One region of the Marinobacter metalliresistant genome, then DNA from elsewhere that is predicted to be linked to it. Evidence: predicted binding sites of a transcription regulator. Region 1 holds the regulator's gene; each other region holds the start of a gene.

The links. The regulator sigma-54, encoded in region 1, starts transcription at its own class of promoters, with help from an activator protein. The targets are predictions, from matches to a motif close to ANTGGCATNNANNTTGCTNT.
Region 2: a site for sigma-54 is predicted at 7,093-7,112, ahead of flgA (flagellar basal body P-ring formation chaperone FlgA). Genes of this name have one in related genera too.
Region 3: a site for sigma-54 is predicted at 8,807-8,826, ahead of NLK58_RS08090 (PEP-CTERM sorting domain-containing protein). Genes of this name have one in related genera too.

The regions. Positions count from the first base shown of each region.
Region 1 is NZ_CP101118.1:1,414,759-1,425,345, reverse strand. Features, by position in the region: gene mgtE (magnesium transporter) at 1-1,184, opposite strand, end outside; gene NLK58_RS06645 (HPr family phosphocarrier protein) at 1,329-1,598, opposite strand; gene rapZ (RNase adapter RapZ) at 1,606-2,490, opposite strand; gene ptsN (PTS IIA-like nitrogen regulatory protein PtsN) at 2,518-2,988, opposite strand; gene hpf (ribosome hibernation promoting factor) at 3,075-3,383, opposite strand; gene NLK58_RS06625 (RNA polymerase factor sigma-54) at 3,485-5,005, opposite strand; gene lptB (LPS export ABC transporter ATP-binding protein) at 5,218-5,943, opposite strand; gene lptA (lipopolysaccharide transport periplasmic protein LptA) at 5,921-6,487, opposite strand; gene lptC (LPS export ABC transporter periplasmic protein LptC) at 6,471-7,064, opposite strand; gene NLK58_RS06605 (HAD hydrolase family protein) at 7,061-7,621, opposite strand; gene NLK58_RS06600 (KpsF/GutQ family sugar-phosphate isomerase) at 7,623-8,603, opposite strand; gene NLK58_RS06595 (ABC transporter ATP-binding protein) at 8,791-9,603, shown strand; gene mlaE (lipid asymmetry maintenance ABC transporter permease subunit MlaE) at 9,600-10,382, shown strand; gene mlaD (outer membrane lipid asymmetry maintenance protein MlaD) at 10,417-10,587, shown strand, end outside.
Region 2 is NZ_CP101118.1:338,742-349,328, forward strand. Features, by position in the region: gene NLK58_RS01600 (hypothetical protein) at 1-980, shown strand, start outside; gene NLK58_RS01605 (HPP family protein) at 992-1,621, opposite strand; gene mnmC (bifunctional tRNA (5-methylaminomethyl-2-thiouridine)(34)-methyltransferase MnmD/FAD-dependent 5-carboxymethylaminomethyl-2-thiouridine(34) oxidoreductase MnmC) at 1,694-3,583, opposite strand; gene NLK58_RS01615 (peptidylprolyl isomerase) at 3,588-4,208, opposite strand; gene NLK58_RS01620 (pilus assembly protein PilB) at 4,429-5,178, shown strand; gene NLK58_RS01625 (flagellar protein FlgN) at 5,210-5,680, opposite strand; gene flgM (flagellar biosynthesis anti-sigma factor FlgM) at 5,688-6,014, opposite strand; gene flgA (flagellar basal body P-ring formation chaperone FlgA) at 6,238-6,939, opposite strand; gene NLK58_RS01640 (chemotaxis protein CheV) at 7,141-8,070, shown strand; gene NLK58_RS01645 (protein-glutamate O-methyltransferase CheR) at 8,108-8,935, shown strand; gene NLK58_RS01650 (MFS transporter) at 8,939-10,135, shown strand; gene NLK58_RS01655 (flavin reductase family protein) at 10,135-10,587, shown strand, end outside.
Region 3 is NZ_CP101118.1:1,733,111-1,743,697, reverse strand. Features, by position in the region: gene soxC (sulfite dehydrogenase) at 1-525, opposite strand, end outside; gene NLK58_RS08135 (DUF4112 domain-containing protein) at 854-1,309, shown strand; gene NLK58_RS08130 (DMT family transporter) at 1,432-2,343, opposite strand; gene NLK58_RS08125 (LysR family transcriptional regulator) at 2,326-3,366, shown strand; gene NLK58_RS08120 (cyclase family protein) at 3,504-4,493, shown strand; gene NLK58_RS08115 (NAD(P)H-dependent oxidoreductase) at 4,493-5,119, shown strand; gene NLK58_RS08110 (NAD(P)-dependent oxidoreductase) at 5,182-5,895, shown strand; partial or broken gene NLK58_RS08105 (YtoQ family protein) at 6,066-6,260, opposite strand; gene rhuM (RhuM family protein) at 6,397-7,326, shown strand; gene NLK58_RS08095 (KUP/HAK/KT family potassium transporter) at 7,382-7,579, opposite strand; gene NLK58_RS08090 (PEP-CTERM sorting domain-containing protein) at 8,140-8,763, opposite strand; gene NLK58_RS08085 (class I poly(R)-hydroxyalkanoic acid synthase) at 8,933-10,587, opposite strand, start outside.

The sequences.
Region 1 (10,587 bases):
ATGATAGCTCCAATCAGCACCTCCTGGAACCAGAGCATGGCAGCACCTGCGACCACCGCCGCCCAGAGCAGCCCGTTAATTATGCCGGAGAGAAACTCCCGGTTCAGCAGCCAGCCAACGTTGGCGCCGCTGATCTGCCCGACGGCCATGCCCCGGATGACCAGGGTCAGGGTCTGGCTGCCGGCAATGCCGCCCATGCTGGCAACGATCGGCATCAGTACCGCAAGCGCCACCACCTTGGCGATGGTGTCCTCAAACAGACCGATCACTGCGGATGCCGTAAGCGCGGTAATCAGGTTAATCCCGAGCCATACCGCCCGGCGGCGCGTGGTTTTCCAGACCGGAGCAAAGGTATCTTCGTCTTCATCCAGGCCGGCCATGCTCATTAGCGAGTGATCCGCATCCTCACGGATAACGTCAACCACGTCATCGATGGTGATCCGGCCCAGCAACCGGCCCTCGTCGTTCACCACCGGCGCCGAGATCAGATCATAGCGCTCGAACAGTGTCGCGACCTTGGTGTCGGAGAGGCTGACGGGAATTGGCTCGATGTCGGTGTCCATGACTTCCCGCACGGTCGCGGCAGGGTTGGACACCAGCATCTTGGTGATCGGCAGCATGCCGATGAATTCATCGCGCCGGCTGACCACAATCAGGCTATCGGTCATTGGTGGCAAGGTACGGTGCCGGCGAAGGTAACGAAGAACAACGTCAATGCTGATGTCCGGGCGCACCGTGATGGTGTCCGTGTTCATCAGGCCGCCAGCGGTGTCCTCCGGGTAGGAAAGGACCTCTTCCACACGTTGGCGGTCCTGTTCGTCCATGGTGTCCAGAACTTCCTGGATCACCGTGTCCGGCAGTTGCTGCAGCAAGTCGGCCAGATCGTCCGACTCGAAATCCTCGATAATGTCCGCCAGTTCCTGGGCGTTCAGCTGGCTCAGGAAATAACCGCGAATATCGTCGCTCAGGTACTGGAGGACTTCCCCTTCCAGCTGCTTGTCGACCAGGTTCCACAACAGGGCACGCTGCCGGGGCGGCGAAGATTCCAGCAGGTGAGCAATGTCGCTGGGACTCAGGCCACCGTTCAGGATGCGTGCAACCTGCTTCAGTGCGCCGCTGTCCAGGGCTTCACTCAGGGAGCGAAGGCGCTGGCGGGCCTGGCTTTTTTCCAGAATATCGGTCATGAATCACCCAGCATCAGAAAACGCCTTTATTATAGCGGAGTTAGCCGTTATCGGTGAGTGCGAGTTGCAGGAGATCAAACCGGGGTCAGATGAAAACGGGGTCAGATGAACTTTCATCTGACCCCGTTTTCATCTGACCCCGTTTTAACCGCCCTCGCCAAAATAATCGTTGATGAGTTCGACCAGCGCATCAATGGCCTGCTCCTCGTCGGGTCCTTCAGCAATGAGCTCAACATCCGTACCTTTGCTGGCGGCCAGCATCATCACCTGCATGATGTTTTTGGCGTCCACATCCCGGCCCTTGCCAGCAATTCTCACGCTGCTGTCGAATTCGGAGGCTGTGGCAACCAGCTTGGCGGTGGCACGTGCGTGCAACCCCAGTTTGTTGATAATGGTAATCGGGCGGCGAATCATGGGCTGATCAGATCTCTTCCCGTGTCTGCAAATGTGGCAGCTCGGTGTGGCGCACCTGGACATTGTTGTAGCGCTGCCGGAAGTACTCGCCCAGCTGCTCGCACACATACACAGAGCGGTGCTGGCCTCCGGTACAGCCGATGGAGATGGTCATGTAGCTGCGGTTGCTGTCCGCGAAGGAGGGTAACCAGGTGTCCAGGAAAGCCTTGAGATCATCGATCATCTTTCGGCTCGCCGGTTCCTTTTCAAGAAATTCGATCACCGGCTGATCGGTGCCCACATACTTCCGAAGGCTGGTATCCCAGTAAGGGTTAGGCAGACATCGAACGTCGAAGACATAGTCCGAATCCAGCGGTACACCGTGCTTGAAGCCAAACGACTGGAACAGCAGGGCCAGTTCCTGCTCCTTCCTGCCGACAACCCGCTGCTTCACCATATCCCGGAGTTCGTACATGGACATGCCGGTGGTGTTCACATACAGGTCGGAGAGCTTGGACAGCGGTTCAAGAAGCTTCTTTTCACTGGTGATGGCTTCCCGCAGCGAGGTCTTGTCATCGCTCAGGGGGTGCTTTCGGCGAGTCGCATGAAAACGCTGCAGCAGGGACTGTTCGTCGGCATCCAGGAAGATGATCTCAACGGTCACCCCTGTTTCCTGGAGGCGGCGGTAGATCTCTTCGAAGTTGGCCAGTTCTCCGGAAAGGTTACGGGCGTCAATGCTCACGGCCATCTTGCCGAGGCGGCCCGGTTTTGTCTGGCTGGCGGCTTCCCGGGTAAGGGGGAAAAGCAGGCCGATCGGGAGGTTGTCTATGCAATAGAAGCCCAGGTCTTCCAGAACATGAAGTGCGGTACTCTTGCCCGATCCGGACCTGCCACTGACGATAATCAGCTTCATGACCACGTACCTCCACTGCAATGAATGTCATCCGCTTGAGGCGGTCATGCGCTCGTACAGGGTGCTGGCGTCCTCGCATTGCCGCAGGCGATCACAGAACGACCGCTCATTGAATTTTTCCGCCAGCTGGCTGAGCAGTTCCAGGTGTTCGCTGGTGGCCTCCTTGGGCACGACCAGGGCGAAGATCAGATCTACCGGCTGATTGTCGATGGCGTCAAACTCGACGCTTTCTTCCAGCGTCATCAGTACGCCCACCACATGATCCAGGCCTTCCAGGCGGCAGTGTGGGATGGCAATTCCCTGGCCAATACCGGTGCTACCCAGACGCTCCCGTGAGATCAGGTTATTGAATATCTGGGTTTCGCTGAGCGTATTGTCCTGGAGGTTTATCTGCTCGGCAATAAACTCCAGAGCCCGCTTCTTGCTGGATGCCGACACCCGACAGAGGGTGAGCTCCGGTGCAAGTATGTTGTCTATGGTCAGGGATGTGTCGCTCATGGATCGACTGCATTTCCGTTAAAAAAAGGCTGCGACACGTCAGCCGTGTCGCAGCTCGATTGGATGACTTGCATGAAAACAGCCAGTTAGCGAGAGCCGTTTCCGTGCATCCGGTCTACATTCTTTTCCTTGTGTTTGAGAATCTGGCGGTCAAGCTTGTCGATCAGGACATCGATGGCTGCGTACATATCCTCATTTTCTGCCTTTGCGTGAATCTCACCACCAACCACGTGCAGCGTGGCTTCCGCAATCTGGCGCACCTTCTCCACTTCCAGGGTTACCTGGCAGTTGCTGATGTGGTCAAAGTGACGCTCGAGCTTCTGGAACTTCTCTGAAACATAATCCTTCAGTGCGGGAGTCAGTTCTACGTGATGGCCTGAAATATTGAGTTGCATAGGCGTCTCCTGTTGTCATCGTTCCGGCTCCCGGGAGCCGGTCTGGGTGCTGGCGCATTGTGCGCCGGCGAATAGTACGTTGCGCCCGGACCCCGGGGTGTTCAGACCAGCCGCTTGCGTTCGTTCGAAGGCGGAATGTGCATGGCCTCCCGGTACTTGGCAACGGTGCGTCGCGCAACCTTGATTCCCTGTTCTCCTAGCATGGCTGCAATTTTACTGTCGCTCAATGGCTTTTTGGGCGTTTCCGCGGCAATCAGCTTTTTGATCATCGCGCGGATCGCCGTGGAAGAACATTCACCGCCTTCGTCAGTGCTGACATGGCTGGAGAAGAAATATTTCAGCTCGAAAATTCCCCGGGGGGTGTGCATGTATTTCTGGGTGGTGACCCGGGAAATCGTGGACTCATGCATCTCAACCGCCTGGGCGATATCAGAGAGGATCAGCGGTTTCATGGCTTCTTCACCCTGATCCAGGAATCCTTGCTGGTGCTCGACAATACGGGTCGCCACTTTCAGCAGGGTTTCATTGCGGCTCTGCAGGCTCTTGATAAACCATTTCGCCTCCTGCAACTGATCCCGCAGGTAAGTGTTGTCGGCACTGCTGTCCGCACGCCTTATAAGAGAAGCATAGCTGGCATTGACGCGGATGCGCGGGGCAATTTCCGGATTCAGTTCAACGCGCCAGCGGCCGTTGTGCTTGCGAACGATCACATCCGGAATTACGTAGTCAGGTTCGGTGCGGTCAATCACGTCACCGGGGCGGGGATTCAGACCGGTAATCAGGGCCAGTACATCCCGCAGCTGGTCTTCTTTCAGGCGGCTGCGGCGTAGCAGTTGGGCATAGTCGCGGTTGCCGAGCAGATTGATGTAATGGGTGATGACCAGGCGAGCCTGGGCCAGCCAGGGCGTTTCCGGCGGCAGCTGGTTGAGCTGGATCAGCAGGCATTCCTGCAGGTCCCGGGCGAACACGCCGGGAGGATCAAAATGCTGCAGCCGGTGAAGGACCGCCTCGACTTCATCCAGCTCAAGGGGGTCTTCTTCGTTTTCATCCAGCAACCCGGCATGAATCTCTTCCAGCGGACTGGTCAGATAACCGCGTTCATCCACTGCGTCCATCAAAGCGTGGGCAATGGCCTGGTCCCGTTCGCTCATCGGGGTCAGGTTCAGTTGCCATTCCAGGTGATCCTGAAGCGTGTCAGTGGGGGAGTTGCGGGTCTCGAAATCGTGATCGTTTTCGTCATCGTTACGGGCGGCCGATGCCGGTGCGGACTGGTAGATATCGTCCCAGGCGGTGTCGACCGGGAGATCGTCCGGGATATTATCCGGGATTTCGTTTTCCGAGGACCAGTCCGGACCGTTTTCGGTTTCATCCCAGTCGGGTGAAGGTTCGGGAACTGTCTCAGCGGCGGACTCGGTGGCATTGGCCTCCCGTTCGTCATTCCCGGTGTCGGTCTCCGGCTGATCCTCATCCTCGGACGTCTCCAGCATGGGGTTGGATTCCAGGGCCTGCTGGACTTCCTGCTGAAGGTCGAGAGTGGAAAGCTGTAGAAGCCGGATCGCCTGTTGCAGCTGGGGTGTCATGGTCAGGCTCTGACCCAGCTTTAACTGTAAGGAGGCTTTCATTACCATGGTTCAGGATCCGTCACTCATCAGCGCTTGGTGTCGTAGGTAGTGAAAAATTCTTTATATGTCGGTTACTTGCCTTGGCTCTGTATTACCCTAGCAAGTTCTTTGCCGAGTTTACTTGCTACAGATCATCAAAACAATCCGGGGGTCAGATGAAATTGGGGTCAGATGAACTTTTCATCTGACCCCAATTTCATCTGACCCCAATTTCACAGTCGGAACTCATTGCCCAGATACACTTCCTTCACCTGCTGGTTGGCCAGAATGGCCTCGGCATTACCGGAGGCGATGATGTGGCCACCGGAAACGATGTAGGCATTCTCACAGATGTCCAGGGTCTCACGCACGTTGTGGTCGGTAATCAACACACCAATGCCCTTGTCCCGAAGATGCCGGATGATGTGTTTGATATCGCTCACGGAAATGGGGTCGACACCGGCGAACGGCTCATCCAGGAGGATAAAGGCCGGCTCCATCGCCAGGGCCCTGGCAATTTCCACACGCCGGCGCTCGCCGCCGGACAGGGCCATGCCCATGCTGTCACGAATGTGGGTAATGTGGAATTCTTCGAGCAATTCTTCCACCTTCTTTTCCCGCTCCGCCTTACCCAGACCCTTGCGGGTTTCCAGAATGGCCATGATGTTGTCGCGCACCGACAGTTTGCGGAATACCGAGGCTTCCTGGGGCAGGTAACCGATGCCCTGACGCGCCCGGCCGTGCATGGGCAGATGAGTGATGTCGCGGCTGTCGATGGTGATCCGGCCGCGGTCGGCGGGAACCAGCCCCACAATCATGTAAAAGCAGGTGGTTTTACCGGCGCCATTGGGGCCCAGCAGACCAACAATTTCCCCGCTGCGGATTTCCAGGGAAACGTCGATCACCACTTTTTTCTGTTTATAACTCTTTGCCAGATTACTGGCTCTCAGAACTGCCATCGGATTCCTGTCTGTCAGTACGTCTGTCAGTGCTGCGTGGCTGAATCACCATTTCTACCCGGCCGGATCCTTCACCGGTATCGGCGCCGCCTTGGGCAGTTACGACCCGGCGGACGGTATCATAATGGATGACATCGCCCCGGAACAGGTTGCCATTCTGTTCGATGACCGCTTGCCGTTCAAAGATCAGACGCTGGTCAGTGGCCGACCAGGTAATATTCAGCGCCCTGGCGTCGGTTTCACCTTCGCCCTCACGGGTTGGCTGGCGGTAACGGGCCGGGCTTCCGAAGGCTTCAATCCGGTTCAGGCCGTTTTCGTCGCGGTACAGAACCACACGCTCCGCGCTCAGATGGGTCTCGCCCTGTTCCAGCTCTACATCGCCGGTGTAGGTGGCGATACCCTGGCCGTCGTCGAGGCGGGCGTTGTCTGCGGTTACCTTGATGGGAATGTCAGAATCAAGCTCGAAAGCTGCTGCCGGCCCCGCCATGGCGATGGTCAGCAGGGCAGCCATCAGGCCCCGGTATCGGTTAGTTTCCGGTTTCATAGAGTCCTTCCACCTGAGAGTTCAGTTCCAGAATCCGCTCGCCGATCCACGCTTTCATACCTGTGGCACGGGTGGTTCCTGTCACGTCGCGTATTTCTACGGGTGCATCTGTGTATGCCATGCCCCGGTCGTTGTCCAGGGTCAGGGTTGGCGTTGTCAGGGTGGTGTCCCGACCACCCACATTTCGGAGTACCCGGACATTGCCGGTCAGGTAAAGCAGGTTTTCATTTTGCAGGAGGCTGCCATTCTCGGCTTCCACAATCCAGGGCAGAGTGTCGGCATCGCCGGTGCCGCTGTAGAGTTTGGCCCTCGGCGATTCCATGGTGGCCAGGTTGCCCTCCTCGAACTGCTCTATCCGCGGGCTGGTAAAACTGACCTTGGGGTTGCCGGCTTCATCGAACGCGGTGTACTTGCCATTGACCACGAATCCGTCGGGTTCGGTATCGCCTCTCAGATCGGCGGCCTGCCTGTCGATAGCCGGAGGCTCATCACTTCGCCATAGCAAAAACACCGCCGCGACAATGGTACCCGCCAGTGCCAGCGTTTGCAGCCGGGGCCGGTCCGGGAGCCAGTTCACGTGCCAGCCTCCTGATCAGGCCCCAGGTAGGGGGCCAGCGCTGCGTCCAGCTTTCCGTGGGCGCTAAGCAGCAGGTCGCAAGCCTCCCTCACGGCGCCGTTTCCTCCCTGGGCCCTGGTACAGTAATCCGCATGCTGCCGGACCAGCCAGTATCCGTTGGGCACTGTGATTCCAAGGCCTGCAAACGTCAGGGCTGGCAAGTCTGGCAGATCGTCGCCCATGTAGGCGATCGCTTCCGGGCGGATGTTCATGGTGCTCACCAGTTCCTGCAGGGCTGCTTTCTTGTCCTCTCGTCCCTGCACCAGGTGCGGGATACCGAGGTCCCGCATGCGTTTTTCTGTCAGTGGTGACTTACGCCCGGTGATGACAGCGACAGTTATACCCGCAGCTATCAACTGTTTCAGGCCCAGGCCGTCGAGAATGTTGAACGCCTTGAGCTCATCGCCGGTGGCGCTGAAGTAGAGCTTGCCATCGCTCATGATGCCATCGACATCCAGGGCAATCAGTCGGATTAACGCCGCTTTCGCCAGCAGGGACTCGGGCCATTGGTTCTGCATGTCAGATAACCCCGGCCCGCAGCAAATCGTGCATGTTAATGGCGCCGGTCAGGGCACCGTTCTCATCGGTAACCGGCAGGGCGTTGATCTTCATTTCTTCCATCACGTTCAATGCCTCTGCCGCGAGATGATCGGCCTGGATGGTTTTTCCATGCCGGGTCATTACTTCATGAATGGGCGTATTGTGGATGTCTACTGAGCGGTCCAGGGTGCGGCGAAGGTCGCCGTCCGTAAATATTCCTGTGAGCGCACCCTGGTCATCAACGACCGTGGTCATGCCAAGGCCCTTGCGGGAGATTTCCAGCAGCGCACCGCTGAGGGGCGTGCTCTCGCTGACCACCGGAATACGATCACCGGTATGCATGATGTCAGAGACCCGCAGCAATAGCCGCCGCCCCAGGCTTCCGCCCGGATGGGAAAAGGCAAAATCTTCGGCGCTGAAACCTCTGGCCTCAAGCAGGGCGACCGCCAGAGCATCACCCATCACCAGGGTTGCGGTGGTGGACGACGTTGGTGCCAGGCCCAGGGGGCAGGCCTCTACCTGCACGCTGACATCCAGATTGGCTATGGCTTCCCGGGCCAGGGTGGAATTCGCATTGCCGGTCATGCTGATCAGGGGCGCGCCCATCCGTTTGATCAGTGGCAGAATGGTGACCACCTCGCTGGTGTTGCCGCTGTTGGAAATGGCGATAACTACGTCCTGGGGAGTAATCATACCCATGTCGCCGTGGCTTGCCTCGCCTGGATGAACGAAGAACGAAGGCGTGCCGGTGCTGGCCAGGGTTGCGGCGATCTTGTTCCCGATGTGGCCGGACTTGCCCATGCCGGTAACCACCACGCGGCCCGTGCACTTCATAATAACTTCACAGGCCCGGGTAAAATGATCGTCGATACGGCTCTCAAGAGCGTTGATGGCGTCTCGCTCGATGCGGATGGCACGCAGGGCGGGCGTTCGGAAATCGGTCGGAGTCTGTTCGTTCATCGGGCTTGGGGCCTGGCTGTTAAGACATTGGAAATGGTCGGAGGAGTATATCATTTTCGCCCGGCAACGAGGCCCGGTTACCGAAAGTTCAGTCAAACTGATCATTGCTATCAGTACATTTTGGGTTCTTTGGATTGAGCTTGGGCGTTCCTTGGCATAATGTAGCCCTCTTTGAAAGGTAGGGACTATGGATTCATCGGCTTACATATCGCTTGAGGATGTTGTGTTTTCCCGCTCCGGGCGCCGGATTTTCGACGGTGTCAGCCTGGAAATTCCCCGAGGCAAAATTACCGCCATCATGGGCCCCAGCGGAACCGGTAAAACCACACTCCTGCGCCTGATCGGCGGTCAACTCCGGCCCGATTCCGGCCGTGTGGTGGTAGATGGCCACGAGGTGCCCAAGCTCAGACGCAAGGCCCTCTACGCATTCCGGGAAAAAATGGGGATGCTGTTCCAAAGTGGTGCCCTGTTCACCGATCTGAGCGTATTCGAGAACGTTGCCTTCCCCCTGCGCGTGCACACCCGTCTTCCGGAAGACATGATCCGGGATATTGTGCTGATGAAGCTGGAAGCGGTCGGGCTGCGTGGTGCCAGGCATCTGATGCCCTCGGAACTGTCCGGAGGCATGACCCGACGGGTCGCCCTGGCGAGAAGCATTGCCCTGGATCCGGAACTGATCCTGTACGACGAGCCTTTTGCCGGCCAGGACCCTATCGCCATGGGCGTTCTGGTCAAACTGATCCGGGACCTGAACAGTTCCATGGGGCTGACCAGTGTGCTGGTTTCCCACGATGTGCCGGAATCCCTGAGCATCTGCCATTACGCCTGCATCATCGCTGATGGCAGGGTTATCGGCGAAGGCTCGCCGGAGCAGCTTCGCGAACACCCCTCCGGACAGGTCCAGCAGTTTCTTCAGGGGCAGCCAGACGGGCCGGTGCCTTTCCATTATCCGGCAGAAGGTGCCGCCAGGGATTTCGGGCTTTCCGGGGGTGTGTCTTGATCGAAAGAATTGCCGCATTCGGGCGCCTTGGCCTGGATGGTGTCTCGTCGTTTGGTCGTTCAGGTCGCTTCCTCGCGGGTATGTTGGGCGGCGTGCCAAGGCCGGCAACCGGTTTTCCGCTGTTGATGAAACAGCTGTACGCAGTGGGTGTGCTGTCGCTGCCGATTATTGTGGTATCCGGTCTTTTCATCGGTATGGTGCTGGCGCTGCAGGGTTACACCATCCTCAGTGATTACGGCTCCGAAGCCGCCATCGGCCAGATGATTGCCCTGACCCTGGTGCGTGAACTGGGTCCCGTGGTGACTGCGCTGCTGTTCGCGGGCCGCGCCGGCTCCGCCCTGACAGCGGAAATCGGCTTGATGAAGGCCACCGAACAGCTGTCCAGCATGGAAATGATGGGGGTCGACCCGCTGCGCCGTGTGGTGGCGCCCCGGTTGTGGGCCGGCTTTATTGCCATGCCGGTGCTTGCCGCCATTTTCTCCGTTATCGGTATCTGGGGCGGCATGCTGGTGGGCGTAGACTGGCTGGGCGTGTTTGAGGGCTCATTCTGGGGCAACATGCAGTCGTCGGTGGATTTCGTTGACGACGTGCTCAATGGCATGATTAAAAGTGTCGTATTCGGCTTTGTCTGCACCTGGATCGCTGTTTACCAGGGCTACGACTGTGTGCCGACATCGGCAGGGATCAGCTCGGCGACCACCAAGACCGTGGTGTACTCATCGCTGGCGGTGCTGGGGCTGGATTTCGTGCTGACCGCTGTCATGTTTGGCGATTTCTGAATCAACGATTAACGAGATAATACCGGAGCCGGAAATGGCGCAGAGAACCACTGAAATCATCGTTGGCCTGTTCATGATCGCAGGCTGTGCAGCTTTGCTGGTCCTGGCGCTTCAGGTGAGCGGGCTGTCGCCGAAATCGGCCGAGAGCACCTACACCATATATGCCAATTTCAACGATACTGGCGGGCTTACGCCCCGGGGGCGG
Region 2 (10,587 bases), 1.1 Mb from region 1:
CATCTCTTTACTGGTTTGACGTTGCCAGCAACGGTGGTGAGTATGTCTCGTCCTGGAGCATCCGCACAGGCACCGCTGCAGAAGATCAGGTCCGGTGGGCCGGAATCAGCAGGGACGCCGGTTATGTGTTGCTGGCGGGCGAAACCAATGGCGTTTTCGATGGCCAGCAGGGATCGGGGGGCCGGGACAGTTTCCTCCAGAGGATCGACACCGAGCTTGACGGCAACAGCCAGCTTCCTGCTGTGGCCTGGACCCGCCAGGCCGGATCCGCAGCCGACGACAGTGTTGCCGGGGGCAGCGCCGATTCAGTGATGCCGCTGCTGTTCGGCTCCGCTGCCGGGTCGGTGGAAGGAGCTCCGGTTATCGGAGGTATTGATGCCTTCTTCTACAATACCTTCGGTGCGAACGCTGAACTCAATGTGTACCAGGTTGGCACAGAAGGCGACGAGGTCGTCTCCGGCGGGCTGTTTTTTGCCGGCGCTCTGTGGCTGATCGGCAGCAGTGATGGTCTTTACTCGGTTCTGGAACGGGAAGAAGAGGATCCCGTTCTTGAGAGGGATCCACTGTCCAGCACGGCCGGTTTCCTTCTTGGCTACTCCTCCACCGGCACCCCGGGCAGGGTGTTTTCCCTCAATGATGAGAATGATCAGGCGAACGTGCGGCTTTCGGGGCTTACCGGGTTTGATGGCGACATGGTCGTTGCCGGTTCCACCGATGGCGATTTTGCCAACGATGGTGTTGTTTCCGGCACAACTCAGGGCATTTTGGCCCGGGTATCGCTGGTTCCGGAGGCAGGCAGCGACACCGAAGACACTACCTTCAGGAATAACTGGCGTTACCAGCTTGATGGGGATAACTCGGAAATTCTGGATCTGGAGAATTTCCGGGACGACGAGGTGGTTGCCCTGTCCCGGGTGGGGAGCGACTGGTTCGTGTTGTTGTTCAGCCCTGAAGGCGAACTCCTGACACCGCTGAACTAGCCGGGCAGGAACTAGACGATTCCCTCGTGCCGGCCTGCGTTGGCGTACAGGCGAAGGTAGTCGGTGCTGGTGACTATACCGGCGGCGGCGCCCTTGGCGTTGACGACCAGAGCGGCATTCAGTTGGTGGGCGAGCATCAGCCTCGCAAGCTGATGGGCGTCTGTCTCCGGTGACGCGGTGAGGAAAGCAGGAAGTTCGATATACAGCAGGCTCTCGCTCATGGCATTGGCTTCCTGTTCGCGGAGCCAGCCAAGCAGCCAGCGAAGATCCACAAGGCCTGCAATGTTGTCTCCCGACGTAATCACCAGGTGACTGACCTGGTGCTCGTCCATCACTGATAACGCCTCGGAAATGGTTGCAGTAGCGGGCACCGAATAGAGCGCAGGAGAAGAAATCCTCGATACCGGAAGGTAAGGGCGGTCTTCCCGTTGCTCTCCGGCGGCAGCGCCATATTCCTCAAGGGCTCTGTGCCGGCCTGCATTGGCGGCGAGCTGAAACTCCGAATCTGTTGGTTCACTTCGGCCTGGATTCGTAGCCTGGGTTTCTGCCAGCTCGGTGACATCGCCCACGCGCCGGGCCCGGAATGCTTCCGGTAGCCGGGTTCCGAGCGGCCGGCCGGGTTCGCTGACAAAAATGGACATGTGGTTCTCCCTGACAACACCTTATCATCATCGGTTATCGGCAGTCAGACCGAAATCTCCAGACCAGGTTTATTACGAAATCACCACATCCGTCTGGTACAGGCGTCGGGTTTCCAGGCGCCGCGCGAGCTTTGCCGACAGACACGCGGGCTGCCCCGTCAGTCGGTCGGCCAGGTATTCGGCCAGTAAGGGGGCGTAGGTCAAACCCTTGCTGCCAAGGCCTGTCAACAAAAACAGGTCCTCAAGTTCATCGTCCTGTCCATTAAAAACCGGGCCGGCCACAGGCTGATAATCGTGGGTTGTGCTGCGAAAGGCTACCCGGCCATCCAGGTTGGAGGTGTCCAGTTTTTCAGCATCTTTTCGCTTCAGAACGGCCGGCAACATCGCCGTGAGTTCACGGATATTTTCCTGATGGCTCTCGCTCGTGGTTAAAGGGTTTGCATCATGCAGATCAAAGGTGGCTCCGGTTACTGCGATTTGCCCCAAGGCAGGGTTCATATACCGGTTGCCACAAATGACCACCCGCGGATTCCGGAGGCCAGTCTTCGGCAGGTGTGTTACCTGGCCCCGGATGCTTTTAAGTCGGAATTTCCCCTTGACCGGAATGAGTCCGGCACTGAGGTGTCCGGCGCAGATCACTACGCGGTCGGCAACGATGGTCGTTCCGTCGGCACCCGAGATGTGCCATTTCCCACTGCAAGGCAGCAACCGGTCCACATTGACACCCCACGCGTGGGTTATCATCGGATGGTCGGCCAGCGCCTGGCACAGCCTCTTTGGCTCTAGCCAGCCATTGCCGGGGAACCAGAGGCCTCCAGATTCCGTAGGCACACCGGAAAGCTCGCTGGCTTGCTCTCTGTTCACCGGATACAGAACCTCCCGTGGGTAGAGATTGCGCCGTAGGAACCGATGCTGCCGGTCTGCTTCCTGGGCTGTCTGAGCGAGCTGGAGCAGGCCAGTCGGATGCCAGTATTCTCCGCGCCAGGTTTCGTAGAACCGCTGGGCAAAGGTCAGCGCCTGCAATGCCAGTTCGGTCTGATCATTGAATTCGACACCAAGCTTCACGTACATGGCGCCCTGAACATTGCCCGAGGCTTCGGTGCCGGGCCCGTTGGCGGAATCAATCAGGGTAACCGGGACCCCCCGTTCGGCCAGGTTTCTTGCCAGGGTGCACCCCGCAATACCCGCTCCGATGATTGCAATGGAACCGGGCCGGTTTGCTTCCGTTTGTCCGTCTGCCGGTAACACGCCCCGGAGCATATCCCGCTTGCGGCCAAAGCCGGGCGTCTTCCGCACGTCGAATCCGGCCGCTGCCAGGGCGCGCCGAACCCTGCCAACGGAGGTAAAGGTCGCCAGGGTGGTGCCGGGCTTGCTGTGGGCGCGGACCTGGTCGATCGTCTCGTCCAGCCACATGGATGGATTGCGGGCAGGGGCAAAGCCGTCCATGAACCAGGCGTCGGCAAGAAAATCGAGAGATTGCCAGGCGTCGGCGATATCGCCGAAACAGAGGGTGAGGCGGACCCGCCCCTGTGCCAGTACCAGGCGGTGGACGCCCCGGACCAGCGGCGGGTATTTTCGAATGAGCTCCCGAGCCATGGGGTGCAACTCCGGCCACAGTGCCAGCGCGCGGGTGAGATCCTCCCGGATCAGGGGGAATCGCTCAACGGATACAAAGTGGAGGGTTGCCTGATGCGCCGGGCCGTGGTTTTGCCAGGCCTGCCACGCTGCCAGAAAATTCAGGCCGGTCCCGAACCCGTTCTCCGCGATAACAAAGTGGCCGCCCTGGGCGACACTGGCAAACCGCTCCGGCAAATTGTTGTGCCGAAGAAACACATGGCGCGTTTCCTCCAGCCCGTTGTCACGGTTGAAGTAGACATCACCAAACCGGACAGACTCTGGCACACCCTCGCGCCAGGCCAGCTCTGCGGGCTCGATTCCGGGAGGCAGCATTGGTGAGCGCATGGTGTCAGTCAGCAGTATCCAGCACGGTTACCTTCTTAATGATCACGGCTTCAACCGGAACATCGGCCATGCCCCGCTTCCGGGTCGTCTGCTTGCGGGCGATAGCATCAACGGCACCCATGCCCTCGGTCACCTTGCCGAAGACGGCATAGCCAGGGCCACGGACGCCGGCATTGAGGAAATCGTTGTCTGACAGATTGATGAAGAACTGTGAGGTGGCGGAATCCGGAGAGCTGGTCCGGGCCATGGCAATGGTTCCACGGAGGTTGGGAAGTGTGGATCTGGCTTCGTTCTTGATGGGGGCGCGGGTCGGTTTGCGGGAGAGGTCATCGGTAAACCCGCCACCTTGGATCATGAAGCCGGGAATGACCCGATGAAAGATGGTGTCGTCGAAGAATCCGGCCCGTGCGTACTCCAGAAAGTTGGCAACGGTTGCAGGGGCAACATCCGGGCGGAGCTGCAGTTCAAGGGCACCTTCACTGGTCACCATCCGGACTTTCGGAAGCGGTTCATCGGCTGGTTGGCCACTGCTCTGGGCCAGAGCAGTGCCAGCGGGCAAAAGCAAAGAGAGAAGTATCAACAGTACGGGAGTCACACTTTTCAAGGGTTTTACCAGATTTGTCATTTTCGGCCGCTCTCTGTGTTATTCGCAGGGGCTTTTCCTGCGACAATTCAGTGAATTCTGTTTTCCGGTGCGTGATCTTAGCAGAACGTGATTGTAAAACGGGGACTGTATCCACGCACATTTGATTGTGATCAGCTAACCTTTTCGGATGCAGGAATGAGTGCATCACATTCGCCGGGCAGGGTTGTACGGTTTTCACTGTTGAATAAGGAGAAACTGGGTGAGAATCCGCCAGGGATTTGAAGAAAAGTCACGCCTTGGGCGATTACTTGTCAATCGCGGGTATCTGTCTGAAGGCCAGCTGGATGAAGGCCTGAGAATTCAGCGCGAAACCGGCCAACGCCTCGGTGAAGTGCTCATTCAGGCCGGTTGGATCACGGATAAGGAACTTCACCGGGTTCTCAAGCACCAGTCCCGCTATCGTAACGCGGCGGCCCTGGTGACCATGGTTACGCTTCCGTTCCAGCCGCTGGTGACGTTTGCGGCCAGTAACAGTGCAGATACCTCCCAGTCGGCGTTGGAAGCCGGCGAACTCTATGAGAGAGGGAATCTTGCGCCGCTGACCGAGACCGAGCTGGCGGCCGTATCGGGGCAGGGTGATCCGACCCTGCTAGACCGGATCGGACTGGTCGGGGCGATGGCAGAGAATCCGGCCGGTGGCGACAGCCAGGGAGGAAGCCCGGCGGCTGACGTTATTGAGGGGATGAAACTGACGGCAAATATCTTCGTGCCGGTTCTGAACTTCCTGGATTCAGACCTTACCATTTCCGGCGTTCACTACCGGGAGGGTGAGCCCCGTTACGCGGTTCGGGAAGACGGGGCGCTGATGCTGGCCTTTCCGGAACGTATTGAAGAAATCCGCATGGACAATATCCGTGTTACCGGAGGCCAGGGCGCGTCAATGGGCAACGTGACCATTCAGGATATCCGGTTCCACCCGGACTCCCGGATGACCATTTACACCCGATAGAAACGGTTATGGGCCAAGGCCAGCGCGGTTTTCAGGCGCTTGCGAGCACTGTCCGGCTTGAAACTGTCGTGTGCTCACCACGTGCTCCGTAGAGCTTCTGCTGGCTATTGGCGCCCCGGAAAATGTCGGCCAGCCGGGTCAGGCGTTTTTGCAGATGGGTGATCACCCGACCGTTGTTCTGGTTCAGGGTCTGACAGGCTCGCAGTTTCTGGTCCGCTTCCTGCCAGAGCTGATAAAGCTCAGAAAGGCCCGCACTGCGAATAAAGCGGGAGGGCTCTCCGCTCTCGGGGCGATAGCCCATCTGAACCAGCGTCCGGATTTTCTGCTTTGCCCGCTCACGAATGGCCCCGAGAAGATCGTTTTTCTCTCTGGTCAATTCGTTCAGAGCCTGGAGATCGGAGGTGGCAAGGCAGGTTTTTTCCCTGCCGAGAATGTCAGCGAGTGTGTCCAGCTGGCTGACATCCTGGGATAGAAGAGCCTTCAGATCATCGATTGCTGCCATGATTTACTCACCCGAAAATGCTTTCATCCATCTCAAGCATTTTCTGGGCCAGTTTTTCGGCGTCAATTTTGTAGGTCCCGTTTTCGAGAGCGGAACGGATCTGCTCAATACGGTCATCATCCATCTCAGGATAATCACCCAGCTTCTGTTCCAGCTGTTTGAGATTCCTGGCCTGACTGCTCAGGCTCACGTTTTCACCCCGGGCTCCCCGGGTCTGAGTTTTTGCCTGCTCGTTGGTCGCCGGCTGGCTGCTCTGAGCGCCAGCGCCCTTGTCGGCCGTGGTTCTCTGGGTGTTGACCTGGCCGGGGCCAATTCCATTGAAGTCAACTGACATATCGATACCTGCTTGCCTGATGCGCCACACGTTTGCGGCGCTTACTCGAGTTTATGTCTTCTTAACGGCGGAACCGCAGAAACCTTTAGAAACTTTTTGCCTTCCGGATTAACATATTTTTACCCGGTAAATTTTTTCACCCCCAACCACTACTGCTCCCGCTACTACTGTCACCGGGCCTGGCAGAATCTTGCCGTGCCGGCAAAGTGCTGCCGAAGCGCGGCTACATCTGGATCTCAACACGGCCGGGGGCAACAACGTTCGCCTTTACCGTACGTGAGGAGCTCAGATTCTCGACCAGAACTTGCTCTCCTATGCCTGCGTTGGCCAGAGCCTTACCTCGGGAACGCACTGAAAATCCGCCGGTTTTCGCAGTAATGATAACATGATCCCCACGCTCTACCGCATCCGGCGCAGAGAGTATATCCGGAGTGATCAAAGAGCCGGCATTTATGGATCGCCGAACCTCCATTCCGACCGCTTGTGCGGTCTCGGTTATCGCTCCGCGCCTTGAGGCATTGATCTCCACGGACTGATGCGTCACCAGATCCGGGGTAATCCGCTCACCGCGAGTCAGGGGGCGGGTTGCAATCAGGGCGGGCCCACGGATTGAGATGGAGGCCGTAACGAACATTCGCCAGGGGCGGCTTCCCTCACAGGCTACCAGCAGGGACGGGCTTGTACTCTTCCAGGGGTCGCCGCTGAACCCGACACTCAGGGGGCGTTCGCACCCGGCGAGGGTGAGGCGGCTATCGATGGACCCTGGTTCAAAGGAAACCGTATAGCCCGCACTGGCCTGTTCGTTGGCAAAGTCGTCCAGAAACGCCAGGGTGGCCTGCCGGATCTGTTTGGCAGTGGTTTGGGCCAGCAATGGGCCGCTCAGGCTGGACATTAGCAGGAGTAGGGCAAAATTGGTGATGCGCATACGTATGAGTTTGTCCTATGCTTGTCAATATCAGGGCAGAAAAACCCGAACAATGCTAAGGGTTCCGGGAAAATGGCCGTTAAGTTGGCTGACCCGCCGCTGAGATGACGGTTTCCCGTCGATCAGGCGATTATTCGGCGATATATTCAGTGAACAGCAAGATATATGCCGGCGGAAAGCCGGCCAGCCAGGAGAAACAAAATGGCAGGGGTATTGGACAGCGTAAACCAGCGCACGCAGCTGGTAGGGCAGAATCGCCTTGAGCTCCTTCTTTTCCGCTTGAGAGGGCGTCAGATTTACGGCATTAACGTTTTCAAGGTGAAGGAGGTTTTGCAATGTCCCAGGCTGTCATCTATTCCCAACAGCCGGAACGTCGTCAGGGGGGTCGCCCATATCCGGGGCGAAACCATTCCGATTATTGATCTGAGCATGTCCATTGGATTGCCCGGAATTCCACAGGAAGAGCTGGCGACCAGTTTTGTCATCATTACCGAGTACAACCGTAAAACCCAGGGCTTCCTCGTTACTGGTGTCGACCGGATCATGAACATGAACTGGGAAGATATTCTGCCACCGCCCAGGGGTGCCGGAAGGGATGTTTACCTTACCGCTGTCACCAAGATCGATGATAAGCTGGTAGAAATCATTGATGTAGAGAAGATTCTTGCAGAAGTTTCTCCGCTCGGTGAGGATGTTACCGAAGCCGTGCTGAGCAAGAGTGCCGATCGGGTGCCCGGCCACCTGCCCGTCCTGGTGGTGGATGATTCGTCCGTGGCCCGTCGCCAGATAGAGCGTTGCCTGACGGCTATCGGAATGGAAGTCGTCACCAGGAATGACGGCAAACAGGCTTATCAATACCTGAAGGAAGTGACTGCCGACGGTTCGCGGGCAAAGGATCATTTCTCCCTGATCATTTCCGACGTTGAAATGCCAGAGATGGACGGCTATACGCTGGTGACGAAGCTTAAGGGTGATCCGGCCCTCGCCGACATGTTTATCATGCTGCACACCTCTCTCAGTGGGGTCTTTAATCAGGCTATGGTCAAGAAGGTCGGTGCCGACGACTTCATGGCAAAGTTCAGTCCGGACGAACTCGCCGAGCGGGTAATGGAAATCATCGACCAGGGTTGATGAAGCTGCTCAGAGATTCACTCAGAACAGAGATCCAATGAAAGCGGATATAACGCCACAGGAATATGAAGCCTTCAAGTCGTTCCTGCAGGATGCCTGTGGGATTTTGCTGGGAGAGAACAAGCAGTACCTGGTGAAAAGCCGGTTACGCCGGATTCTCGAGGAGAACAGCCTGAACTCGCTCGGTGAGCTCCTTGATCGTCTCAAGCGGCCAGGCCGGGGTGGTTTGCGTGAAGTTGTTATTGACGCCATGACCACCAATGAAACCCTGTGGTTCCGTGATAACCATCCGTTCCGGATCCTTCAGGAGAAACTGCTTCCCGAATTTGCCGAGCGCAATTCCAGCCAGCCGCTTCGAATCTGGTCTGCCGCTTGTTCAACCGGGCAGGAACCTTACTCGATTGCGATGATTGTGGAGGAGTTCCGAAGGCTCCGGCCAGGCAAATTGCGTGATGTAAGAATCACCGCAACGGATATTTCCAAAAGCGTGCTTGAGGTTGCCCGTAAGGGCGAATACGAGATGATCGCCATTGGTCGCGGGTTATCACCGGAGCGGCAGAAGCAGTTCTTTACGCCGTCCCTGAACGGTGGCTGGCAAATCAAGCCGCAGATCAAGACCATGGTAGAGTTCAAGGAGCTGAACCTGCTGGAGCGATACATGCTCGGCAAATTCGATATTGTGATGTGTCGCAACGTTCTGATTTATTTCTCAGCGGAATCAAAGAAAGACATCCTGACCAGGATGCATGCCACCCTTAATCCGGGAGGTTATCTGGTTCTTGGTGCCTCTGAATCTCTTAACGGTTTGCCCCACCTTTACGAGATGGTCCAGTGCCACCCCGGAATTATCTACAGGAAAAAATAAACCATGCCCATGAATGTCTGGGTGCTGGTTGCGGCTCAGGCGCTGGCGATGTGCACAGCGCCCTTCATTGTTTTCATTGGCAGCATCCAGGGCCGTATGCTTGCACCCGCAGCGGAATACGCCACACTTCCTGTCGGTCTTGTTGTCGTCGGGACAGTACTGGCCATCAAGCCTGCCACCTGGCTGATGGAACGATTCGGCCGCAAGCGGGTGATGCTGCTGGGCGCAACCATGGGGATGCTGGCCGGATTGCTCGGTGCACTGGCATCCTGGCTCGGATTGTTTTCGCTTTTGTGCCTGGCGACGGTTGTTGGTGGCACCGGATTGGCGGTAGTTCATCAATACCGTTTCGCAGCCATGGAGTCTGTGCCTCCGGGGCTGGCAGGTTCTGCCGCAGCCCGGGTGCTGCTTGGCGGGTTGGTTGCTGCCTGGCTAGGGCCCGAAGTCGCCGCTATTGGCAGTGGGTCGGCTGAGCAGTATCCGTTTCTGATCAGTTGGGTTGGTCTGACGGTTGTGCAGAGCGCGGCCTTGCTTATACTGGGCGCCGGTTACCGGGCAAAAGGTGAACTGGTACGGGAAACACATCCTGGCGGTGGCCGCCCTTTGCGTGAGATTCTTTCCAATCCACTGGTATGGGCCTCGATCAGCGCTGCTGCTATTGGTTATGCGGTGATGAGCTTCATCATGACGGCCACACCGCTGAGCATGACCGAGATGGCCGGGCATAATCTCAACGACGCCAAGCGTGTTATCCAGCTCCATATCATGGCCATGTACTTTCCCTCGCTCATCAGCGGCTGGCTGACCCGTGTTGTGAGTATACCTCTGATGATGGCGGCAGGGCTTCTCGCTTATCTGGGTTGCATCGTGCTCGCTGCCAGCGGCATCAGTTTCCATCATTATCTTGGGGCCCTGTTGTTGCTGGGTGTGGGCTGGAACGTCCTCTTTGTAGGTGGCACAACGCTACTTCCCAGGGGGTACCAGGATGCAGAGCGTTTCAGGGTTCAGGGGTTGAACGACATCATGGTGTTCGGTTCCCAGGCCACTGCTGCACTCTCTGCCGGTGCCATCCTGAGCTGGCTGGGCTGGGGCGGGCTTGTTATGGTCGCCCTGCCATTTCTTATCCTCCACGGAATCCTTATGACCCTGTGGCTCATCCGTGAGCGTACACCTGAAGCCGCGGTTAACGGGAGAAACTGATGCTTATCGATTTCGAGGGGATGGACCCGAAAGACGCCTATCACATCCTGACCCAGACCGTGATTCCACGCCCCGTCGCCTGGGTGTTGAGTGAGAACCCGGATGGTGATTACAATCTTGCGCCATTTTCCTTTTTTACGCCCATCACCAGCAATCCGCCGTTGCTGATGATTTCGGTCGGCAAAAAACCCACGGATAGGGCCTCAAAGGATACCCGGGTCAATATTGAAAAACGAAAGCATTTCGTGGTTCATATTGCCCACCGGGAGCTTGCGGCGGCAGTAACCGAGTCATCCAGAACCTTGCCCCATGGCGACTCCGAGCTGAACAATCTCGACCTCGAGTTGACGGACTTCGATGGGAGCAGGCTGCCGCGCCTCAAGGACTGCCACGTCGCTTTTGCCTGTGAGCTGTATGACATCAAGGAAATCGGTGCCGGCCCGCAATCGCTG
Region 3 (10,587 bases), 320 kb from region 1:
CTGAACGGTCTTGCCGCTGGGCTTTTTCCATTCAGTCAGAGTGTTGCCCGAACACTCCAGGAAACGCTTCATCGAGACCTGGGGGAAGCGTTTGATCTCTGCCATGTCGAAGATCATCGGCTTCTCGACCATGCCGTGCAGCATCAGTTGGTGCTGTTCAGGATCGATATCAGGAACCCCGCCGTGATGGCGTTCAAAGACCAGGCCATTGGGGGTGATGGTGCCATTCAGATCCTGTAACGGGGTAAAACTCCAGGAAGAGGTTTTGGTGGGTGTTAAGTCCGTCGGTGTGCGGACTACGCCATCCTCAAATCTTGAGGGCTGGCCATAGGCCGGTGAAAGAATGGGTTTACCCTGGGACAGGGACCATTCCGGCACATCAGGTGCCAGATTTCCTGCGCCGCCGCTTGCCGCCAGTGCCTGGCTGACCGGTAAAGGCAAACTGACTACCCCTACCGCTCCCAGGGTGCGCTTGAGAAATTGCCGCCGTTCTATCTGCCTATCCGTGCGGTTGATCTGAGCCATAGTCCAGTTCCTCGTTTTTGTCACTGCAGCTCTGTCACTGCACCAACTACCCGGAATCCTTCATCAATTGCCAAGATGGTGCTGGTCGACATTATGTGAGTGTTTTTTGATCAATCATTAACGGAATAGCATTGGTCCTGACACCTGTCAAACTGGATAGGAAAACAGCGCAGAATTGTCTTTGACGATCACCCGTGCCAGTTCGGGCTGATTCTTGCCTCCGTGCTACCCTGATGATCTGTCGCCTGCAATCCATACCAGCAGCCTGTCGGACTTAAGGCTGACAGGCTGCTGGCCCGCGATTCTGTTAACTGTTTGTGGAGATGTAATGGCAAAGCCTACCGAGGCCCAGCAACGGGCGATACTGGAGCGGCTGGATAAGTTCAGCCGGTTTACCGACAGCAGCATCGGTATTCCCTTCACCAAGTTTCAGATTGGCGTGGATTCCATTATTGGCCTGCTACCGGTAGTAGGCGACTTCGCCGGCTTGGTGTTATCCGGCTATGTGCTGATCGAAGCGCAGCGGGCGGGTGCCAGCAAGGATGTGAAGCTGCGTATGCTGCGCAATATGGGCATCGATTTTCTCGGTGGCCTGTTGCCGGTGGTAGGCGATGCCTTTGATGCCATCTACAAGGCCAATATTCGCAATACCCGGTTGCTGAAAAACGATCTGGAAAAGCAGCTCGCAGTGCAGCCGCCCCCACCACCCTTTCCCTGGAAGACCCTGATCTGGTTGTCCATTCTGTTTGCCGTTATTACGGGTGGGTTGATGCTCGTTTGGTAGTGGTGAGCACTGCGGTCTTGGTTGGGGTTAATGCAGATTGGCTATATTGCTTAATCCGCAGAGCGAGTTTGCAAAGAGATTTCTGGTTGCCGGAATCTCTGTCGCGATCGTTGCGTTTCTGATCAACCCTTGCCGCGCGATGTCCGGTTGCTCATCCGCAACCCCACGATCACAGTTAAAGCGCCCAGCCAGATTCCCAGTGAGTATCGCTCGTTAAACCATACTACGCCGATGATTAGTCCAAATACGGCAGCCACTGCGCCGAGTTGGCTGTAGAAAACCGGATTGGAGCGCTTCTGAAGCTCGAAGGCGCAGTAGTAGGTCAATGCGGTCAGAAGACCCTGGATGAGGATGACAGTTAAAAATGCAGACCCAAAACCCCCCGAGGCCAGCGGTGTTTCGGTTAGCCTGGCGAGTAAGCCCAGTACGATAGCCGAAGCGAGCAGGGTGCCGGCAGCCAGCGTCATGGGTTTTGCCTGGTCGGGCCAGGCGACCGAACGGTAGACATTGCCGACCGACAGCGCGGCCGGGATAAGCAGGCCGAGGGCGAACCACAGCAGATTGGACTGGCCCATTTCGGTATGGCGTTGCAGAACAATCCAGGCGCAGGCGGAAACCGCAACCGACAAGCCGGCCAGTTTCGTCCAGCTGAGTCTTTCCAGGCCGATCGTTGTTGCAATCAGAAAAGTGAATATCGGCGGTAAGGCGTACATGATGCCAGTGAAGCCGGCCCCCAGCTTCGTCACGAGGTAGAAGGCGATAACATTGGGTATCGCGATACCCGTCAGGCCACTGATAAAAAAGTAGATGGTCAGACGCTGTTCGAACAGGGCTCTGAAGTTCGCTGAGCAAAGCAACAAAATCAAGCCGGCAATGAGCGTTTGCCAGAATGCATAGGTGATGGCAGGCACACCCTGAGCCGTGGCTGCTTTCGCCAGGGCCAGCATCAGCGCAATCAGGAAACCATTGGCCATCAACAGGCCCCAGACAATGGCCTGAGGCGGAAAGGGCAGGCATTGTATCAAGGTTATCATGGTCAGCTCGCTCCAGGGTATGAATATAAACGTGGTGAGCCTGAGTGTGCCGGAATTCATTCAATTGATAATTGGAGCGATCCGAACAATACTTATTCCAAATTGGAAAGTATTCAGGAGCGTGAGGTGGCCACCGACAAGCTTGTTGCCATGAAGATTTTTCGGCGTGTCGCGGAATTGGGAAGTTTCACGAAGGCCGCGGATGATCTGAACATCACCGCCGCGACGGTCAGTAAACACATCGCGTTTCTGGAGCAGGACATTGAGACCCGGTTGATTAACCGGACGACGCGCCGGATGCATCTCACCGATGCGGGTCTGGCTTTTCTGAAGCGAACCCAGGCGCTTCTGGATGGCCTTGAGGATGCCGAACTGGAGGCTCGAGGCGTGCAGGCGGAGCCCCGCGGAACGATCCGGATCAACGTGCCCATGTCATTTGGCCTTACTCACATCACGGAAGCTATCGACAGTTTTCTGAAACGTTACCCTGATATCGACGTGGACCTGCAACTCAGTGATCGTATGGTCGATTTGGTAGAACAGGGCGTTGATATCGCGATCCGGGTTCGCAATGCGCTTTCCGATTCTAGCCTGCTTGCCAAGCCGCTCAGGAAATCCAGAAACATTGTTTGCGCCTCCCCTCAATATCTGGCGAGTGCGCCAGAGATCCATTCGCCGGCAGACCTCGCCCGGCACAATTGCCTGACGTTCGCTCTTCACGATAGGCCGAGGGTCTGGGAACTGGGTGCAGAGGAAGTTACCGTTAATGGTAATTTCCGGACAGATAGCAGCCTGGCGATCCGCCAGAGTCTGTTGCGGGGTTTGGGGGTTGGTTTGGTGCCGCGCTTTCTGGTGCAACAGGACCTAGATAGCGGATCGCTAATTCCGCTGCTTCAGGACTTCCCTCCGAAGCCTTATACCGTTTTTGCGCTTTTCCCACCGGGGCGTAAACAGCCGACGAAAGTCAGGCTTCTGCTGGAGCATCTGGATCAGTATTGGGGAGACAAACCCTATTGGGAATAGGGCGCCCCTGATCCGGGCTGATCAATTTGCTGCAATGATTATTTCCTTTTTGGAAATACTGTAGTTCTATTCCGTCCGTTTAACCGTTCTGAGCGATTTCATAGAGTGAAGACTCCAACCTGAAGGAGGACAACTCTATGAAGCGTCATACCGCATTATTCCATTCCGTAATTCTGTCCATGTTCCTGGCACCTGCAGCGGCCAATGCCGCCGACGTAGCCTCGAGCCCCTGGGGGCCTGACGATGAGATCGGCCGTCTGAACATGATGACCGCCGATTCAAGAAAAGCCGCGCTGGAAAACCTGAGTCCGGCCAAGACCTACGATCTGAGCGTTGAGTACTTCATCGGCATGCCCAGCTGGCAGGCGGCGGGCGACCCGCATTTTCAGATGTGGATGACCCACACGCCAAAAGGCACAGAAGTGGACGACCCCCTGTCTGTGGGCGAAGAGATGAATGCCCACGTGAGCTACACGGGGTCTGCCTTTTCGATGTATGCGCACACAGGCACCCACAATGATGCTCTGAACCACTTCGGACTGAACGGCAAGATCTGGAACCACTTTTCAGCGGACCAGCACTTGGGCGACCGGGGCTGGAACAAAACGGGCATTGAGAAAATGCCCCCGATTATTGCCCGAGGGGTTCTGCTGGATATTCCCGCTGCCAAAGGCCTGAAAGAGCTGGAGCCGGGCTACCGGATAACGAGAGAAGATCTGAAGCTTGCGCTGAGTGTCCAGGGTATCGATATTGCGCTGGGCGATGTGGTGCTGATCCGGACAGGGCGTATGCGGCATTACCAGGAGGCCGACCGGTTTATGGAGAACGCGCCCGGATTGGGCATGTCCGCCGCGCGCTTTCTGGCCGACGAGAAACAGGCTCTTTCGGTGGGCGCGGACAACCTGAGTTTTGAAGCGTTTCCATCGGAGGACGACGGTAACTATGTACCCGTGCACACGTATTTGCTGGCCCAGCAAGGCGTTACCATCATGGAGCTGGTGAATCTGGAAGAGCTGGCAGAAGACGGGGTGTATGAGTTTGCCTTTATCGGTGCGCCACTGAAGATCCGTGGTGGGGACGCAGCGCCGCTGCGGCCGGTCGCAATTCCTTATGAGGGGAGCAAGTGATGGATATTCATGCCGCTCTGGACTGGCGTTATGCGGTCCGTGAATTTTCTCCGGAACAGTTGAACACCCAGGCCGTTGAAACACTGCTGGATGCCGTTCGCAAAAGCGCCTCGTCCTATGGCTTGCAGCCCTACAAGGTGATCATGATCGAATCCGCAGCCGTGCGGCGAGACCTGTTGCCGCACGCCTTCGGTCAGCAGAAGGTGGTGGACTGCTCCCATTTGATTGTGTTTGCTACCGACACACGCATCGGCGATCAAACGGTGGATCGCTACGTAAACCAGTGCATGAAGGTCAGAGAGATTCCCTACCAGGATATCGCGGGCTACGCTGGCCATATGAAGCAAGCTTTGGCCTCGAAATCCCGGACGGAAAAAAGGGAATGGGCACACCAGCAAGCGTACATTGGGCTTGGTACCCTGCTAACGACGGCTGCTGTGTTGGAAATCGACAGTTGCCCAATGACCGGCATTGATTCGCGGGCTTTTGATCAGGTACTGGGATTGGCCCACCATGAGCTGGAAACCTCCGCCATTGTGGCTCTGGGGCGCAGAAGCGCGGGAGACCGCAGCGCTGGCTTGCCAAAAGTGCGGTTCGATTACGACGATTTCGTTATCCGGATATAGCGAATCGATTTGGGAGGCCACAGGTTCGTGGATCGGTGTTGGCAAACAATGGAGAGTACGCAATGACGGTTTTGGTGGTGGGCGCCACTGGTGCGACAGGACGGTTGTTGGTGGAACAGCTGCTTGAGCTTGGCAATCCGGTTCGAGCGGTTGCTCGAGCTCCCGAGAAACTGCCGCAAGCGCTGATAGACCACCCGGCCTTGTCGGTCATTCATGGGAGTATCCTGGATTTCAGTGATGACCAGATACGGCAGCACGTTGACGGCTGCTCGGCGGTCGCATCGTGTCTTGGCCACAACCTGACCTTCAAGGGGATGTATGGTTCGCCGCGGTGGTTGGTGACCGATACGCTTCGGCGATTGTGCGAGGCCATCCGGGCGTCCCGGCCATCGACAACGGTCCGAGTGGTGTTGATGAATACCGCGGGCAATAGCCACCCCGAGGAATCTCCGTCATTTGCTGAGGCGTGCGTGGTTGGACTGATTCGCGTGCTTGTTCCGCCCCATGCAGACAATGAAAAGGCTGCGGAGTATCTGTCGAAACAGGTCACCGCTGACGATCCGGCCCTTGAGTGGGTGGCTGTCCGACCAGACACCCTGATTGATGAAGATCAGGCAACGACCTATGACGTGGTTCCTTCGCCAACCCGCAGTGCGATTTTCAATGCCGGCAAAACGAGTCGGATCAACGTTGCGCACTTCATGGCGGAGCTGATTTCAAGCGACGAGACATGGCAGCAGTGGAAAGGGCGAATGCCTGTGATCTACAACAGGTGATTTACCGCGATCGATGAGTTTAAAGGTGAGCGAGGCATCAAACGGAGAAAACGTGGCAAAGCCTGATGCGAAACATCAGGCCTGCGTGGCTTTACCGGGTGCCGCAGAACTTCCGGCCGGAAGCCCTGAAGGCGCGTTCGCTATCAAACATGCGACACCCCGGTACCAACTTACTTCGCTGTGGTGACGTACTTCAACACCTCAACGATTTCCTCCGGTGTCTGCGCCCAGGCTATAGCCGCCGCGTCCACCTCCTTAAGGGGGTGAACGATGTCGTCGTTGTGGAGCGTAATGTAGGGCGTGCCCATGGCGGCGCAGTAGCCGGCATCAAAGGCGGCGTTCCACTGCTTGTATTTGTCACCGAACACAGTTGGTGTGGGATCGTAATAAAGTCGGTAACAACATAATAAAGTTGGTAACTCGGAGAGCTGGGCTGCTTGAAATGTTGAAAAGCACTGCGCAAGCTGGAAGAGGCTGAGCAATTGATCATGGGAAAACGGAATGGCTGAGCAACAGGTACGAATCTTCAAATCCGCAGATGGCCAGGCACAACTTGAAGTGGCGCTGGATCAGGAGACAGTCTGGTTAAACCAAAACCAGATGTCTTCCCTATTTGATACCTCCACTGATAACGTCGGTTTACACCTGAAGAATGTCTATGCAGAAGGCGAGCTTGAGGAAGATCGAACTACCGAGGATTTCTCGGTAGTTCGCCAGGAAGGCAATCGCCAGGTTCGACGCCGTATCAAGCATTACAATCTGGATGCCATTATTTCCGTGGGTTATCGAGTCAGTTCTAAACGCGCAACCCAATTTCGCCAGTGGGCGACTCAAGTTCTGAAAGACCATTTAGTTAAGGGTCATACCCTCAACCAGCGTCGGCTGGCCGAGCGAGGCATCGAGTTCGAGCAGGCTGTTAACCTGCTAAGCCGCACCCTCACTAATCAGGGTCTGGTATCCAATGAAGGCGAAGCGGTCGCCCGGGTGATCAGCGATTATGCCCGCTCCTGGAGTCTGTTGCAGGGCTACGATGAGCAGCAGCTGGCCGAGATTGGCATCAATCAACCGGACATGCAGCAGCTGGAGCTGGATGAGGCACTGAAGGCCATTGGTAAGCTCAAACATACTCTGATTGCCAAAGGCGAAGCCACGGAGCTGTTTTACCCGAACGTGGCCAGCCGGGCCGCACACCTGCTTTACTTTGTGATCAAAAATCACCCGTTGGCGGACGGCAACAAACGCTGCGGTTCGTTTCTGTTTTTGTGGTACCTGCGCCGTAACGAAGCTTTACTTGGACGGCCAGTGGAACAACTGATTAATGACAATACCCTAGTGGCATTGGCCCTGCTGGTGGCGGAAAGCCTTCCGGATCAGAAGACGCTGATGATTCGTTTGATTGAGCATTTTGTGCTTTTGAAAAGCGAATCTTGAGCGCCAAACATGGGAACTCTTGGTGCGAGCCAGATTTTAATAGTTACCGACTTTATTACCATGCAGTGCCGGCTCTACAGCTTGAGTCGGCGCGGGCCACATTGAAGGCCAGAATCGTGGTCACAAGCATGGTGGCATTCACACTCGCACCATAGGCGGCCGCCTGCTCGAAAATGCTGTTCATCCCCAGCGCTGCCAGGGTCAGAAACCAGGCCACCATGATCGGGCCGAACATCGCCCCTACCTCGTCCATAAACCTCCGTATCCGCGCTACCCTCCTCAAGTCCGGGTGCGTCAACAGCCACAGCTGCGTTGTAAGCTCGGGCACCGTGTTTTTTGCCGCTGTTGCCGTTCGCCATAGATCGCTTGGAAAATGTCGGAAACTCGTCGGCCGATGAGGTGGAGATAGACGATCTCTATGGTGAAGGGTTTGATCCGGTAGAGAGATCGTCGTGGTATGGCGAGCGAGTGGATGATCGGTATTTTGAGCCGTTGACCGAACAGCGTACCCACAGCAAGCTCAATGCGTTGCCGGACGATGTGAAGCGAGATTGCCCGGGTTGCTTCCGAGGGTGCTCAACAGAGATTCTGTTGGTGAAACTGTTTACTCCTCGCACGCCGTCTGTTTCAGATTTGAAACAGTCGTGTCGATATTGTTTACATGTATGCGGCATCTACCCCTGGTTCATCAGGAGGGCGATGTCGTTATGGTGGCACGTGATAGAGAGCGCGCCTAATCATCCATGATTATTGCGGAAGGCAAAACAAAAAAAGACCGCAAGATGCGGCCTTTTAACACGCAAGGTTTGGATGTTAGCCGCGGCGGCGCGCCATTCCCAGCCCCAGAAGCCCCAAACTAAACAGAGCAAGTGTTCCTGGCTCGGGTACTGCTACGGTTACTTTTACATCATCCAGAAAGTTACCAACGGTGCCAGTCTCGGGAACCACCGAGGTGAACATGATGCGAGTGTTGATTGCAGTGGCTACGAAGGAGTCGGAGAAGACGCTCCAGCCATTGGTCGTGTGGTCGGAGAGCAGCCAGGACATGGCCGCACCTCCGTCCGGAGTGACGGAGAACGCGAACTCTTCGGTGATGCTGCGTCGGGCCTGATAGGCAAAGCTCATGTCGTAGGCCTGGCCGATATCAGTGGCAATATCCTGGAAAATGCTAAACGCAGTGCCGGTGCCAGGATCGGAATTCAGTTCGGCAAACTGATCGCCTTGGTAGGCGGTTTCGCTGTTGAAGTTGTCCCAGATTTCGATACGGCTGCCATCCCAGCCAGCTACTGCACTGGCGTCAAAGGCCTGCCAGGCACCAGAAGCTACATCCGGATCTTCAAAACTGCCATTCACAATAAGGTTGGCACTGGCCGGTGCTGCGATGAAAAGAGAAACACTGAGAGTGCTGAGAACGGCGATACGGCTGAACAATGACATGGGGTACTTTCCTCAACTGCGTAGTTTTGATAGCCGGGAGTACTTAGCAATTGAGATGCCAGTTCGATATTTTTGTTGTTATTTCAATGTGCTTTCATCTTTCAGTCCTGCTTATGAGAAGACATGTGTAAGTTTATCTGACATACCCTGTTCATTTCTGTAACAGGTCTCACTGGGTGACTTTCGTACGTGCCGTTGTCCGTTTGCGTGGCGCTGTTTTTCGACGCGGAGGTTGTCGGGGCTTTTGCACAACCGGAGTCGGTGGCGCCGGCTGGTTCCGCACATAGGCGCCGGGCGCCGGCTCGATTACCGGCAGATTCCCTTCCGCGGCAGTACGGGCCTTCACTTCGCCACCGCCAAACTGTTCAGCCCAGGCGACCCAGTCGGGCCACCAGGAACCTTCGAACTGTTTGGCACCCTGAAGCCAGGCATCCGGATCCAGGTCGCTGTCCTCGTTGACGCGATAGCCGTACTTTTTCCGGTCCGGCGGATTGATGATCCCAGCGATGTGCCCCGAGCCGCCGAGGACAAAACGCACCGGGCCGCCCAGATAGCGTGAGCCGCGATAAGAGGAAATCCAGGGGGCGATGTGATCCTCGATGGCCGATGCAAAGTAACTCGGCACCTTGACTTTCCCCAGATCGATCGGGGTGCCCGCCAGTTCAATACCACCGGGCTCACGCAGCCGGTTGTGCAGGTACATGTTGCGCAGGTAGAAACTGTGCATGGTCGCCGGCATGCGGGTGGCATCCGCGTTCCAGTACAACAGGTCGAAGGGGGCGGTATCACGCCCCAGCAGGTAGTTGTTGACGAAGAAGGACCATATCAGGCTGTTGGCCCGCAGCATGTTGAAGGCGGTCGCCATGGAGGCACCCTCGAGATAGCCCTGTTTGTTCATGGCTTTTTCGAGCTTGCCAATGGCGTCCTCATCAATGAACACTTCCAGATCGCCGACCTCCGAGAAGTCCAACAGGCTGTTGAGGAAGGTGGCGCTCTTGACCCGGTCGTCGCCCCGGGCGGCCAGCCAGGCGAGGGTACAGCCGAGCAGGGTGCCGCCAATGCAGTAGCCGACCGTATTCAGTTCACGCTCACCGGTGGCTTGTTCAATGGCGTTCATGGCGGCGATGGGGCCTTCGAGCATGTAGTCTTCAAAACTCTTATGCGCCAGTTCCGGCCCGGGATTCACCCAGGAGACCACGAACACGGTGTGGCCCTGCTCGACCCAATAGCGGATGAACGACTTTTTCTCACCCAGATCGAGAATGTAGTACTTGTTGATCCACGGCGGTATCACCAGCAGCGGCCGACGGTGCACGGTGTCGGTGGTTGGCCGGTACTGGATGAGCTGCATCAGTTCGTTCTGGAAAATAATGTCACCCGGCGTGTTGGCCAGATTGTCTCCAACCGTAAAGGCGTCCGGGTCGGACATGCGAAAGGGCATGGGGCCGGCGCCCTCATCCAGATCGCGCAACAGGTTGGCCAGTCCGCGCAGCAGGTTCCTGCCCCGGGTCTGGATTGTCGCCCGCAGCACCTCGGGATTGCTCAGGATGAAATTGCTCGGGGCCAGGGCGTCGGTCATCTGGCCGGTGAAAAATCGCAGCTTGCGTCTGGTGTGGTCGTCCAGGCCGCGGACATCATCTAGGGTGTCCATGATCCAGCGATTCGACAGCAGGTACGCCTGCTTGATGACATTAAACGCCAGGACCTCATTCCAGGCCTGGTCGCGAAAGCGCCCGTCGCCCGGCTCCGGCTCCGCCACGGCCAGTGGCTTGTTGCTTAAGCTGCTGGCCAGCAGGCCCGAGCAGAACCGGGTGCTGTTCTTGA